Regions from separate parts of the Streptomyces sp. L500 genome, predicted to be linked through region 2. Evidence: predicted binding sites of a transcription regulator. Region 2 holds the regulator's gene; the other holds the start of a gene.
What was found. Region 2 encodes HrcA, which represses chaperone genes, less so after heat shock. Its sites were predicted from a motif close to TTNGCACTCNGNNNNNCNGAGTGCNAA; they were not measured.
Positions count from the first base shown of each region.

Region 1 (7,118 bases), on a different contig from region 2:
CCCCGCCAGTGGGGGTGGTCCTCCAGCAGCCGGCGGTAGGCGTGGAGGCCGCGGACGATGTTCTTGGACAGCTCCGTGCGGTCGACCCGCAGGATCGTCCGGCGGCCGGGCCCGATCTGCTCCCGCAGGGCCGTCAGCCGCTCCTCCACGTCCGGCCGGTGCGCGCGCTCGCGCAGGAAGTCGGCGTCCGCGCCGAGCGCGTGGACGCCGAGCAGGGTCGTACGGCCCGCGAAGCGCACCGCCGCCGCGCCCCCGTGCTCCTCGCGCACCACCTCGGCCCCCAGGACGTCCGCGCAGCACGCGGCGAACGCCTCCGCCCAGCGCCGGGTCAGGAAGGCGGCCCGGTCGCCGCCGAGGACGCCGCGCAGCACCTGCTCGGCGACGTCGTCCGGCAGCAGCCGGTAGTAGTCCGGCGGGGCCCACGGGGTGTGGGAGAAGTGGCCGACGCGCAGGTCGGGGCGGCGGGCGCGGAGCAGCGCGGGGACGAGGGTGAGGTGGTAGTCCTGGACGAGGACGACGGCGCCCTCCGCCGCCTCCTCGGCGATCGCGTCCGCGAAGGCGGTGTTGTACGCCTCGTAGGCCGCCCACTGCGACCGGAACCCCTTGTCGAATACCGGTTCGAGCGGGGTCTGCCAGAGCATGTGATGGGCGAACCACAGCACGGAGTTGGCCACGCCGTTGTACGCGGCGGAGAACGTCCCGGCCGGGATGTCCAGCATCCGCACCCGCAGCCCGCCCGTGTCGGCCGGGTCGAGTCTTCGGCCCGCGCGGGACGCCGCCAGCCGGTCGCCCTCGCCCAGCGCGGCACACACCCACACCGCCGCCGCGCCCCGCGGGTCCCGCCCGATCTCGCTCAGCCCGGACACCAGCCCGCCGCCGCCCCGCCCGGCCGCCAGCGAGCCGTCCTCGCGCAGCGCGTACGAGACCGGCCCCCGGTTGGACGCCACGACGATGGGCGCGGCGGCTGCCGGGGCGGCGGTTACCGGGGCGGGCTGGGGATGCTCAGCGACCATGACGCCAGCCTTGCCCCCCGGGGAACCGCTCAAACGTACGCACGGCTCGTCGGGTGCCACAGGGGGAACACTCCGTTCCCCATCCGGGCGGCTACGCCGCGCGCCGCCGGGCGTACTCCGGTATCTCCGCCATCGGCGGCCGCTCCTCCGTGTCCACGGCGTACGTCCGCGGCACGAACCCCTCCGCCGTGCGCTCGAACTGGGTGAGCGCCGGACGCACCAGATGGCCCCGGGCCAGCCGCACCTGCGCCGTGCGGTAGATCGTCGCGGCCATCCGGCCCAGCGCCCGGCCGTCCTGGTGGCGGTGCTTGCGCACGCCCACGTCGACCTGCGCCAGCGCGTCCAGCCCCACCGTGTGCAGCGCGTCCACGAGCAGGCCCAGCTCCACGCCGTAGCCCACGGGGAACGGCAGCCGCTCCAGCAGCGAGCGGCGGGCCGCGTACTCGCCGCCCAGCGGCTGGACGAAGCCCGCGAGCTGCGGCCAGTGGAGGTTCAGCAGCGGGCGCGCCACCAGCTCGGTGACCCGGCCGCCCTGCCCCGCGACCTCACCCAGCGGACGGTCGTACATCGCCTTGACGAACTGCACCCCGGGATCGGTCAGCAGCGGGCCGACGATCCCCGAGACGAAGTCGCTGGAGAAGTCCTTCAGGTCCGCGTCGACGAAGCAGACGACGTCGCCCGTCGTCGCCAGCAGGGACCGCCACAGCACCTCGCCCTTGCCCGGCAGCGCGGGCAGCCGCGGCAGGATCTCGTCGCGGTGCGCGACGCGCGCGCCGGCCGCCGCCGCGACCTCGGCCGTCCGGTCCGTGGAACCGGAGTCCAGCACCACCAGCTCGTCCACCAGCGGCACGGCCTCGCTCATGAGCTCGCGGCGGATCGTCGCCACGATCTCGCCGACCGTCGCCTCCTCGTTCAGAGCCGGCAGCACCACGCTGACCGTGGTGCCCGCCTCGCCCTTGGCGGCCAGCAGCTGGTCGAGCGGACGGTCGGCGGCGGACCAGGACCGCCGGGCGAGCCAGCGCTCCACCTCTTCCAGCACGTGCATGACTCCTCGTTGTGACACATCTCGCGGTTCGGACGGCCCTCTCAAGCGGCCACCCCTTCCGTTACAGTCTTGAACAACGCGGACGGCCGTCCTATGTCGGGGTCGTCGCGCGCACAAACGCCCGGGCGCGCCCGGGCCATACCGCTCATCCAGAGGGGCAGAGGGACACGGCCCGTTGAAGCCCCGGCAACCCTCCAGCTGGTCTCGGTCGTACGACGCGAGGCTCCCGGCGGGGAAGGTGCCAAATCCGTCTCGTGGTGACGTTCGCCGCGAGGAAGATGAGGAGAAAGGGCCTCGCCTCCATGGCTGTCGAAGCCGTTGAAAGTCGTACCTCCGTACCTCACACCACCGCGTCCTTCGGGCCCGCCGTCGCGCTCTCCTGCCGCGAGTGCGGCGAGCGCTTCCCGCTCGGTCCCTCCTTCGCCTGCGTGAGCTGCTTCGGCCCTCTCGAGGTGGCCTACGAGCTCCCGGCCGGCGACCCCGAGACGCTGCGCCGCCGCATCGAGGCCGGACCCGCGAACATCTGGCGCTACGCCCCCCTGCTGCCCGTCCCCGCCGACGTCGCGGACCGGCCGAACCTCAACCCCGGCTTCACCAAGCTCGTCAAGGCCGACAACCTCGCCCGCGAGCTGGGCGTCACCGGCGGGCTGTACGTCAAGGACGACTCCGGCAACCCCACCCACTCCTTCAAGGACCGCGTCGTCGCCATCGCCGTCGAGGCGGCGCGCGCCTTCGGCTTCACCACCCTCTCGTGCTCCTCGACGGGGAACCTGGCCGGAGCGGTGGGCGCCGCGGCGGCGCGCGCGGGCCTGCGGTCCTGTGTCTTCATCCCGCACGACCTGGAGGCCGGCAAGGTCGTGATGGCCGCTGTCTACGGCGGCGAGCTGGTGGGCATCGAGGGCACGTACGACGACGTCAACCGATTCTGCAGCGAGCTCATCGGCGACCCGCTGGGCGAGGGCTGGGGTTTCGTCAACGTCAATCTGCGGCCCTACTACGGGGAGGGCTCCAAGACGCTGGCGTACGAGATCTGCGAGCAGCTGGGCTGGCGGCTGCCGGACCAGATCGTGGTGCCGGTCGCCTCGGGGTCGCAGCTGACGAAGATCGACAAGGGGCTGAAGGAGCTCGTCGCGCTGGGGCTGGTCGAGGACCGGCCGTACCGGATCTTCGGCGCGCAGGCCGAGGGGTGCGCGCCGGTCTCGCGCGCCTTCAAGGACGGACACGAGGTGGTGCGGCCGGTGAAGCCGGACACCATCGCGAAGTCCCTGGCCATCGGCAACCCCGCCGACGGGCCGTACGTGCTCGACATCGCCCGGCGCACGGGCGGGGCCGTGGAGGACGTGGACGACGAGCGGATCGTCGAGGCCATCCGGCTGCTGGCCCGGACGGAGGGGATCTTCGCGGAGACGGCGGGCGGGGTGACGGTCGGGGTCACCCGGAAGCTGCTGGAGGACGGGCGGCTGGATCCGTCCCTGACCACCGTCGTGCTCAACACGGGCGACGGGCTCAAGACGCTGGACGCGGTGGCGGCGGGGCCGACGGCGACGATTCCGCCTTCGCTGAGCGCGTTCCGGGCGGCGGGGCTCGCGGGCCTTTGATCGGGGCCATTGCCGAGCGGGCCATTGCCCGGCCGTTTCCTTCCTCAAACCAAAGGTGATCCCATGAGCGTCAACGTCCGCATTCCCACCATCCTTCGCACCTACACCTCCGGTAAGTCGGAAGTCTCCGCCGAAGGGGCCACTCTCGGTGAAGTGATCGCCTGCCTGGAGAAGAACCACCCCGGAATCGCCGCCCGCGTTCTCGACGAGAGCGGAAAGCTGCGCCGTTTCGTGAATGTGTACGTCAATGACGACGACGTACGGTTCGAGGGCGGACTGGAAGCGGCCACTCCGGATGGCGCCGGGGTGTCGATCATTCCGGCGGTCGCCGGCGGCTGACCGGGACGGCCCGGCCGGGGCGGCCCGACCGGGCCGCTCTCCCAAGGCTTCCGGCCCCCCGGACCCTTGGCCCGACCCTTCCGAAGCGTTCCTGCGGAATTCACCGGAATCACCCCGCCCGTAAAACGGACGGGGTGATTCCGTCTGTTGAACCGCGATACAGTTGGGGCGTTCCCCCTCCGGTGTCACTGCCGAACGCATATGAGAACCCGTCAAGTTGTGCCCACAACGTGTGCACGAATTGCCGGGTTGGTTGCGTTATGCCCGGTCCGACTTGCCCGAGAAGCTGGCGAAATAGGCGGTAATAACCGATCGGCCGCGCCCGGAATTCTCGTCCGACTGACCTGTTGCAGACGGCATCCGTGCAGATACATTCAGCGGCGGTCGACGCGTTCCGGCGCACACCCCCAACCTGTCTGGGGGTGAGGTCTGACCCGGGTCCGCGAGGTGCGGTCCTGTGCAAGGGCCAGTAATAGGGGAGTTAGGCATGGCTCAGGGCACCGTCAAGTGGTTCAACGCGGAGAAGGGGTACGGCTTCATCGCGGTCGACGGTGGTGCGGATGTTTTCGTCCACTACAGCGCGATCCAGATGGACGGCTACCGCACCCTCGAGGAGGGGCAGCGGGTCGAGTTCGAAATCTCGCAGGGCCAGAAGGGGCCGCAGGCGGACATGGTCAAGGTGACCGCCTGACCGGCGCGCATCGACCACCGGCTCACTCAGCTCGCCGAGGGGCCCGCGTCTTTACGACGCGGGCCCCTCGCGCGTCCGCGTCCCGCCCCTGTCGCCTCCGGGCGCGTCCAGGTGTGGGGTCGTCCGGCACGGGGCAGGTTGGTGTGAGGCGCTTGCACTCGCAGGGGTCGAGTGCTAATCATTGGGCTTAGCACTCTCCGAGTGAGAGTGACAGATTTGGACCGTCGGTGAGGTCGGCGAGCCAAGCGGGGCAAGGAACCGCGGGGCACGCAGGCCGTCCGTCGCGGGCACCAGCGCGGTCCGGAGCAGTCTCCACCCCGTCCTGGGAGGACCACTTCACATGGCCAAGATCATCGCGTTCGACGAGGAGGCACGGCGCGGTCTCGAGCGCGGGATGAACCAGCTCGCCGACGCCGTCAAGGTCACCCTCGGCCCCAAGGGCCGGAACGTCGTCCTCGAGAAGAAGTGGGGCGCCCCCACGATCACCAACGATGGTGTGTCCATCGCCAAGGAGATCGAGCTCGAGGACCCGTACGAGAAGATCGGCGCCGAGCTGGTCAAGGAGGTCGCGAAGAAGACGGACGACGTCGCCGGTGACGGCACGACGACCGCGACCGTCCTCGCCCAGGCGCTCGTCCGCGAGGGCCTGCGCAACGTGGCCGCCGGTGCCAACCCGATGGCCCTGAAGCGCGGTATCGAGAAGGCCGTCGAGGCCGTCTCCGCCGCCCTGCTCGAGCAGGCCAAGGACGTGGAGACCAAGGAGCAGATCGCCTCCACCGCCTCCATCTCCGCCGCCGACACCCAGATCGGCGAGCTGATCGCCGAGGCCATGGACAAGGTCGGCAAGGAAGGCGTCATCACCGTCGAGGAGTCCCAGACCTTCGGTCTGGAGCTGGAGCTCACCGAGGGTATGCGCTTCGACAAGGGCTACATCTCGGCGTACTTCGCCACCGACATGGAGCGTATGGAGGCCTCGCTGGAGGACCCGTACATCCTGATCGTCAACTCGAAGGTCAGCTCGGTCAAGGACCTGCTGCCGCTCCTCGAGAAGGTCATGCAGTCCGGCAAGCCGCTGCTGATCATCGCCGAGGACGTCGAGGGCGAGGCCCTGTCGACCCTGGTCGTCAACAAGATCCGCGGCACCTTCAAGTCCGTCGCCGTCAAGGCCCCGGGCTTCGGCGACCGCCGCAAGGCCATGCTGGGCGACATCGCCATCCTCACCGGTGGCACGGTCATCTCCGAGGAGGTCGGCCTCAAGCTGGAGAACGCCGGTCTCGACCTGCTCGGCCGCGCCCGCAAGGTCGTCATCACCAAGGACGAGACGACGATCGTCGACGGTGCCGGTGACAGCGACCAGGTCCAGGGCCGCGTCAACCAGATCCGCGCCGAGATCGAGAACAGCGACTCGGACTACGACCGCGAGAAGCTCCAGGAGCGCCTGGCGAAGCTGGCCGGCGGCGTGGCCGTCATCAAGGCCGGTGCCGCCACCGAGGTGGAGCTCAAGGAGCGCAAGCACCGCATCGAGGACGCCGTCCGCAACGCCAAGGCCGCCGTCGAGGAGGGCATCGTCGCCGGTGGTGGCGTGGCCCTGCTCCAGGCTTCCTCGGTCTTCGAGAAGCTCGAGCTCGAGGGCGACGAGGCCACCGGTGCCGCCGCTGTGAAGCTGGCCCTGGAGGCCCCGCTGAAGCAGATCTCCGTGAACGCCGGCCTCGAGGGTGGCGTCATCGTGGAGAAGGTGCGCAACCTGACCCCGGGCCACGGCCTCAACGCCGCCACGGGCGAGTACGTCGACATGATCGCCGAGGGCATCATCGACCCGGCGAAGGTCACCCGCTCCGCCCTGCAGAACGCCGCGTCCATCGCCGCGCTGTTCCTGACCACCGAGGCCGTCATCGCCGACAAGCCGGAGAAGGCCGCCGCGGCCGCTCCGGGCGGCATGCCGGGCGGTGACATGGACTTCTGATCGACCCGACAGGTTGATCGACCGTCCTGCGGTCCACCGGGGCGGCACCCTCACGGGGGTGCCGCCCCGGTGGCGTTTTCCCGTACGGGAGCCCCCGCGCGCCCGTACGGTGTGAAGCCACAGGAGCGGAGGCCGGGGGGGCTGGGCATGCACAACGAGATCACCGGCGGCGTCTACTTCAACGTCGTCGCCCAGGGCCGGCACATCACCCTCGAACTGCCCAGGGAGATCACCCCCGCCCTGACCGGACTGCCCCCGGCCGCCGGCACCTTCACCGGCCGCGACGCCGACCTCGCCCTCCTCGCCGACGCGCTGCGCCCCGGCCCGCCCGCCGGGGACGCCCCCAGGGTGTGGGCCGTGGCCGGCCTGCCCGGCGTCGGCAAGACCGAGCTGGTCCTCCAGGCCGCCCGGCACGCGCTGGACCAGGACGGCTGGTTCCCCGGCGGCGTCCTGTTCGTCGACCTCTTCG
Region 1 is NZ_JBTOLC010000004.1:5,169-12,286, forward strand. It holds gene ACX9I7_RS06450 (alpha,alpha-trehalose-phosphate synthase (UDP-forming)) at 1-1,013, opposite strand, end outside; gene ACX9I7_RS06455 (glucosyl-3-phosphoglycerate synthase) at 1,105-2,052, opposite strand; SAM riboswitch class I at 2,201-2,343, shown strand; gene thrC (threonine synthase) at 2,361-3,656, shown strand; gene ACX9I7_RS06465 (MoaD/ThiS family protein) at 3,720-3,995, shown strand; gene ACX9I7_RS06470 (cold-shock protein) at 4,483-4,686, shown strand; gene groL (chaperonin GroEL) at 5,027-6,649, shown strand; gene ACX9I7_RS06480 (ATP-binding protein) at 6,797-7,118, shown strand, end outside.
Region 1: groL (chaperonin GroEL) is a predicted target of HrcA. The motif match lies at 4,874-4,900, and genes of this name have one in related genera.

Region 2 (7,118 bases):
AGGACGCTCGGGCCGAGGCGGTAGGGGTGGGCGCCGGCCTCGGCGAAGGCGGCGAGCTCCTCGGGGGAGACGCCGCCCTCCGGGCCGACGACCAGGACGATGTCGCCCGTCTCCGGCAGGGGTGCCGTGGCGAGCGGGGTGCTGCCCTCCTCGTGGAGGACGGCCGCGAAGTCGGCGCCCGCCAGGAGCTCGGCGACCTGCCGGGTGCCGGCGAGGTCGGCGACGGTGGGGAAGCGCAGCCGGCGGGCCTGCTTGCCGGCCTCGCGGGCGGTCGCGCGCCACTTGCCCAGGGACTTCAGGCCGCGGTCGCCCTTCCACTGGGTGACGCAGCGGGAGGCGGACCAGGGCACGATCGCGTCGACGCCGGTCTCCGTCATGGTCTCGACGGCCACCTCGCCGCGGTCGCCCTTGGGCAGGGCCTGGACGACGGTGATCCGGGGCCGGGGCTCCGGCTCGGAGCGCACGGAGGTGACGGCGACGTCCAGGTGGTCCTTGCCCTCGACGGCGGCGACGGTGCCGTGGACGCCCGTGCCGGAGCCGTCGGTCAGGACGATCTCCTCGCCCACGCGCAGCCGGCGCACCGAGACCGCGTGGCGGCCCTCTGGCCCGTCCAGCGGGAAGACGGTGCCGGGGAAGACGCCCGTCAGGGCGTCCTCCTCGACCAGGAAGACCGGGGCTGTCATGAAGTACTCGCTCTCTCGCCGCGCCGATTCACACTCGTGTCCACCACTGCCTCCGGTCACGTCCGCGCGCTCAATGCCGTGCGGGCCGCGTCCAGTTCGGCCGCCAGGAGGCGTACCAGGTCGCCGGCGGGGAGCTCCCGCGCCAGGCGGTGGCCCTGGCCGGCCCACAGGTTCATGCCCTGGGGGTCGCCGGCGGCGGCCGCCGCCTTGCGCAGGCCGGAGGTCAGATAGTGGATCTGGGGGTAGGCGGCCGGGGCGTAGGGGCCGTGCTCCCGAAGGAAACGGTTCACCAGGCCGCGGGCGGGGCGGCCGGAGAAGGCCCGGGTGAGCTCGGTGCGGACGAACCGGGGATCGGTCAGGGCACGCTTGTGCAGCTCGTGGGCCCCGGACTCCGGGCAGGCGAGGAAGGCCGTGCCGAGCTGGGCGGCGCTCGCGCCCGCCGCGAGGACGGCCGCCACCTGGGCGCCGCGCATCAGGCCGCCGGCCGCGACGACGGGCAGCGGGACGGCCTCCCGGACCTCGGCCACGAGCGCCAGCAGGCCGACCCCGGCGCCCGCGCCGTCGGCGTGCGGGTCGTCGTGGTGGGTGCCCTGGTGGCCGCCGGCCTCTATGCCCTGGACGCACACCGCGTCGGCGCCCGCCTCGTGGGCGGCCAGCGCCTCGGCGGCGGAGGTCACGGTCACCACGGTCACGGTGCCGGCCTTGGCGAGGGCGTCCACGATCGTGCGGTCGGGACACCCGAAAGTGAAGGAGACGACGGGGACGGGGTCGTCGAGGAGGACGGCGAGCTTGGCCTCGTAGCCGTCGTCGGAGCCCTGGTCGGTCTCGCCCAGCGGGGTCCGGTACCAGGTGGACTCGCCGGCCAGCTGCTCGGCGTAGACCTCGATCGCCGCCGGGTCGGCGACGGGCGGCTGGGGCATGAACAGGTTCACGCCGAAGGGGCGGGACGTACGCGCGCGGAGCTGCTTGATCTCCTCGTACATCGCCGCGGGGGTCTTGTAGCCCGCGGCGAGGAAACCGAGGCCGCCGGCGTCGCCGACGGCGGCGGCGAGGGCCGGGGTGGAGGCACCGCCGGCCATGGGGGCCTGCACGATCGGGTGCTCGAACAGTCCGTTCAACGGGGCCATGAGCACATCGTGTCACAAGTGGGGTAACCGGGGGCTCAGCCCCCGATTACCCCGTGACCATCGGGCCTAACGGCCGTTGAACGCGTCCTTCAGCCGCGAGAACAGCCCCTGCTGCCCCGGCTTGAACTCGCCCGTCGGGCGTTCCTCGTTGCGCATCTTGGCGAGCTGGCGCAGCAGTTCCTCCTGCTGCGGGTCCAGCTTGGTCGGCGTGGTCACCTCGACGTGGACGACGAGGTCACCGCGGCCGCCGCCGCGCAGGTGGGTGACGCCCCGCTGGTGGAGCGGGATCGACTGGCCGGACTGGGTGCCCGGGCGGATGTCGATCTCCTCGACGCCGTCCAGGGTCTCCAGCGGCACCTTCGTGCCGAGCGCCGCCGCCGTCATCGGGATGGTGACCGTGCAGTGGAGGTCGTCGCCACGCCGCTGGAACATCGGGTGCGGCTTCTCGTGGATCTCCACGTAGAGGTCGCCGGCGGGGCCGCCGCCGGGGCCGACCTCGCCCTCGCCCGCGAGCTGGATCCGGGTGCCGTTGTCGACACCGGCGGGGATCTTCACCGTCAGGTTCCGCCGGGACCGGACGCGGCCGTCGCCGGCGCACTCCGGGCACGGGGTCGGCACGACCGTGCCGAAGCCCTGGCACTGGGGGCAGGGGCGGGACGTCATGACCTGGCCCAGGAAGGACCGGGTGACCTGGGAGACCTCGCCGCGGCCGCGGCACATGTCACAGGTCTGCGCGGACGTGCCCGGGGCCGCGCCCTCGCCGCTGCACGTGGTGCAGACGACGGCGGTGTCGACCTGGATGTCCTTGGTGGTGCCGAAGGCCGCCTCGGTCAGGGTGACCTCGAGACGGATCATGGCGTCCTGGCCGCGGCGCGTGCGCGAGCGCGGACCGCGCTGCGAGGCCTGGCCGAAGAAGGCGTCCATGATGTCGGAGAAGTTGCCGAAGCCCGCGCCGCCGAAGCCGCCGCCGGCACCCCCGCCGCCCGAGGAGGACAGCGGGTCGCCGCCGAGGTCGTAGACCTGCTTCTTCTGCGGGTCGGAGAGCACCTCGTAAGCGGCGTTGATCTCCTTGAACCGCTCCTGGGTCTTCGGGTCCGGATTGACGTCCGGGTGGAGCTCTCGCGCGAGACGGCGGAAGGCCTTCTTGATCTCGTCCGCGGAGGCGTCGCGGCGGACGCCCAGGATCGCGTAGTAATCCGTGGCCACTTACGACTCCGCCAGGATCTGTCCGACGTAACGTGCCACTGCGCGTACCGCTCCCATCGTTCCGGGGTAGTCCATGCGGGTCGGTCCGACCACGCCGAGTTTGGCGACGGCCTCGCCGCCCGAACCGTAGCCGACGGCGACGACGGATGTGGAGTTCAGCCCCTCGTGGGCGTTCTCGTGACCGATGCGCACGGTCATCTCCGAGTCCTTGGCCTCGCCGAGCAGCTTGAGCAGCACGACCTGCTCCTCCAGCGCCTCCAGCACGGGCCGGATCGTCAGCGGGAAGTCATGACCGAAACGAGTGAGATTGGCGGTGCCGCCGATCATCAGCCGCTCCTCGGTCTCCTCGACCAGCGTTTCCAGCAGGATCGAGAGGACTGTGGAAACGGTTCCGCGATCATCCTTCTCGAACGACTCGGGGAGGTCCTGCACCAGCTGCGGCACGTCCGCGAACCGGCGGCCCACGACGCGGCTGTTCAGCCGCGCGCGCAGATCCGCCAGCGCGTTCTCACCGACCGGCGCCGGGCAGTCGACCATGCGCTGCTCGACCCGCCCGGTGTCGGTGATCAGGACGAGCATCACCCGGGCCGGGGCCAGGGACAGCAGCTCCACATGACGCACCGTCGAACGGGTCAGCGAGGGGTACTGCACCACCGCGACCTGACGCGTCAGCTGCGCCAGCAGCCGGACGGTCCGGGCCACCACGTCGTCCAGGTCGACGGCGCCGTCCAGGAAGTTGTGGATGGCGCGCCGCTCCGGCGTCGACAGGGGCTTGACGCCCGCGAGCCTGTCGACGAAGAGGCGGTAGCCCTTGTCGGTCGGAATGCGGCCGGCGCTGGTGTGAGGCTGGGCGATGTAGCCCTCCTCCTCCAGCGCGGCCATGTCGTTGCGCACGGTGGCCGGGGAGACCCCCAGCCGGTGCCGCTCGGTGAGCGCCTTGGAGCCGACGGGCTCCTCGGTGCCGACGTAGTCCTGGACGATCGCGCGCAACACCTCGAGCCTTCGTTCGCTCAGCATTCGCGCGCACCTCCAGTCCAGTGGTCCAGCCGTCGTACGACCGTACGGGTCCTACGGTTTCTTACCGGGTCTCACAGGGTCTTCACCCCTGGCACTCAATGGTCACGAGTGCCAGATCCCTCCAGCCAGTGTACGGCCGGGCCCCACGGCCAGGGCAAGGGCCGTCCTCGCCGCGTGCCCGCGGCCGGGCCGCAGCAGGCAACCGTACCGCTCTGCCGCTAGCGTCGCGGTATGCAGACGCAAGGGGATGCCGGCACCGCGCACGCCGGTGGGGAGCACTGGGAACGGCTCGCGCCCGGGGTCGTCCGCCGCAGGTTGCCGGGCTGGGACGCGACCGTCGGGGCGATCGCGGGGGCGGACGGCGTGCTCGTCGTCGACACGGGCTCGTCGCTCCACGAAGGGGTGGAGATCCGTCGCGAGGTGCAGGAGCTCTTCGGGCTCCCCGTGACGCACATCGCACTCACCCACCCCCACTTCGACCACGTCCTGGGCACGGCCGCGTTCTCCGGCGTCCAGGTGTACGCGGCGGTGGGCACCGAGGAGCTGCTGGCGCGGGAGCGGGAGGAGCTGCGGCACGACGCGGTCCGGCACGGCATGGAGCCCGACACCGCCGCCGAGGCCGTGGACCTCCTCGTCCTCCCCCACCACGCGGTGTCCGGGGAGGTCACCGTCGACCTGGGCGGCGGTCGGCGGGTGCTGCTCGCCAACATCGGACCCGGGCACACGGCGCACGACCTGGCCGCGCTGGTGGCGGGGGAACGCGAGGTCGTCTTCTGCGGCGACGTCGTCGAGGAGTCCGGCGAGCCGCAGGCGGGCCCGGACGCCCTCCCCCACGCCTGGCCGGCGGCCCTGGACCGGCTGCTGTCCCTCGGCGGCGACGACGCGCTGTACGTGCCGGGGCACGGCGCGGTCGTGGACGCGGCGTTCGTACGGGCGCAGCGCGACGCGCTGGCGGAGCGCTTCGGCGTGTCGTGACGGCGGTGTGGATCTTGAACCACAATGGCCCGCATGTGGAGCAAGCGGTACAGCCCTGATCTCACTCCTCCGTGGAAGCGGTCCGCTCCCGTCCCGGAGATCCCGGCGGAGCCGGATCTCGTGGTCGAGGAGGTCACGACCGGTTTCTGCGGGGCGGTGATCCGCTGCGAGAAGACGGCCCAGGGGCCGACGGTGACGCTGGAGGACCGCTTCGGCAAGTGCCGGGTGTTCCCCATGGAGCCGCGCGGGTTCCTGCTGGACGGCCGGGTCGTCACCCTCGTCCGCCCGGCCCCCGCTCCCCCGGCGGCCCCCGCCCGCACCGCCTCCGGCTCCCTCGCCGTCCCCGGCGCCCGCGCCCGCGTCGCCCGCGCGGGCCGCATCTACGTCGAGGGCCGGCACGACGCGGAGCTCGTGGAACGGGTGTGGGGCGACGACCTGCGCGTCGAGGGCGTGGTCGTCGAGTACCTGGAGGGCGTCGACGACCTCCCGTCGATCGTCCGCGCCTTCGGCCCCGGTCCCGACGCGCGGCTGGGCGTCCTGGTCGACCACCTCGTGCCCGGCTCGAAGGAGTCGCGCATCGCGGCGGAGGTGACGGCGGAGTCCCCGCACGTGCTGGTCGTGGGTCACCCGTACGTGGACGTCTGGGAGGCCGTGAAGCCGGCGTCGGTGGGGATTCCGGGGTGGCCGACGGTGCCGCGGGGGCAGGACTGGAAGACGGGGGTGTGCCGGGGGCTGGGGTGGCCGGAGAACACGGGTGCGGCGTGGCAGCGGATCCTTTCCGCCGTGCGGTCCTATAAGGACCTGGAGCCGGCGCTCCTCGGGCGGGTCGAGGAGCTGATCGACTTCGTGACGTGCCCCTGACCCGCCCTTTCACCGTTTCCGAGCGGGGCTGTGCCCCCTCGCACCCCCGGACGGGCTGATTTCAGCCCCTCCGGCGTTTGAGGAGCGGGGTCTGGGGCGGAGCCCCAGGAAACGGTGAAAGGGCGGGGCTGGGGCTCAGTCCACCAGGTCGCGGACGACCGCGTCGGCCAGCAGACGACCCCGCAGGGTCAGCGCGGCCCGCCCGCGCTCGTACGCCTCCGGCCGCAGCAGGCCGTCCGCAAGCGCCCGGGCCGCCGCCTGGGAACCGGCCGGCTTCAGGAGCGACAACGGGCACCCCTCCTCCAGCCGCAGCTCCAGCAGAATCCGCTCCACCCGCCGGTCCTCCTCCGAGAGGAGCTCCCGGCCCGCCCCCGGCGACCGCCCCTCGGCCAGCGCCTGCGCATACGCCCCCGGATGCTTGACGTTCCACCACCGCACGCCCCCCACGTGGGAGTGCGCCCCCGGCCCCGCGCCCCACCAGTCCGCGCCGCGCCAGTAGAGCTCGTTGTGGCGGCAGCGGCCCGCCTCGTTCGTCGCCCAGTTCGAGACCTCGTACCAGGAGAAGCCGGCCGCCGAGAGCGCCTCCTCGGCGATCAGGTAGCGGTCCGCGTGGACGTCGTCGTCCGTCATCGGCACCTCGCCGCGCCGGATGCGCCGCGCGAGCTGCGTGCCCTCCTCGACGATCAGGGCGTACGCCGAGACGTGGTCGGGGCCCGCGCCGATGACCGCGTCCAGGGAGGCGCGCCAGTCGTCGTCGCTCTCCCCCGGCGTGCCGTAGATCAGGTCGAGGTTGACGTGCTCGAAGCCCGCCGCGCGCGCCTCCGCCACACACGCCTCCGGGCGGCCCGGGGTGTGGGTGCGGTCGAGGATCTTCAGGACGTGCTGGCGGGCGCTCTGCATGCCGAAGGAGACGCGGTTGAAGCCGGCGGCCCGCAGCTCCTCCAGGTAGCGGGGGTCGACGGACTCGGGGTTGGCCTCCGTGGTGACCTCGGCGCCGTCCGCCAGCCCGAACTCGTCGCGGATCGCGGCGAGCATCCGGCCCAGGTCGGCGGCGGGCAGCAGCGTGGGCGTGCCGCCGCCCACGAAGACCGTCTCGACCGGGCGGGGGTCGTCGCCGAGCACCTTGCGGGCGAGGCGGATCTCCTCGGCGACCGTCTCCGCGTAGTTCTCGCGGGAGGCGAGGGCGCCGCCGGAGCCGCGCAGCTCGTTCGCGGTGTAGGTGTTGAAGTCGCAGTAGCCGCAGCGGGTG
Region 2 is NZ_JBTOLC010000001.1:333,902-341,019, forward strand. It holds gene ACX9I7_RS01730 (16S rRNA (uracil(1498)-N(3))-methyltransferase) at 1-683, opposite strand, end outside; gene ACX9I7_RS01735 (nitronate monooxygenase) at 740-1,810, opposite strand; gene dnaJ (molecular chaperone DnaJ) at 1,877-3,016, opposite strand; gene hrcA (heat-inducible transcriptional repressor HrcA) at 3,017-4,033, opposite strand; gene ACX9I7_RS01750 (MBL fold metallo-hydrolase) at 4,265-5,008, shown strand; gene ACX9I7_RS01755 (DUF3097 domain-containing protein) at 5,042-5,869, shown strand; gene hemW (radical SAM family heme chaperone HemW) at 6,005-7,118, opposite strand, start outside.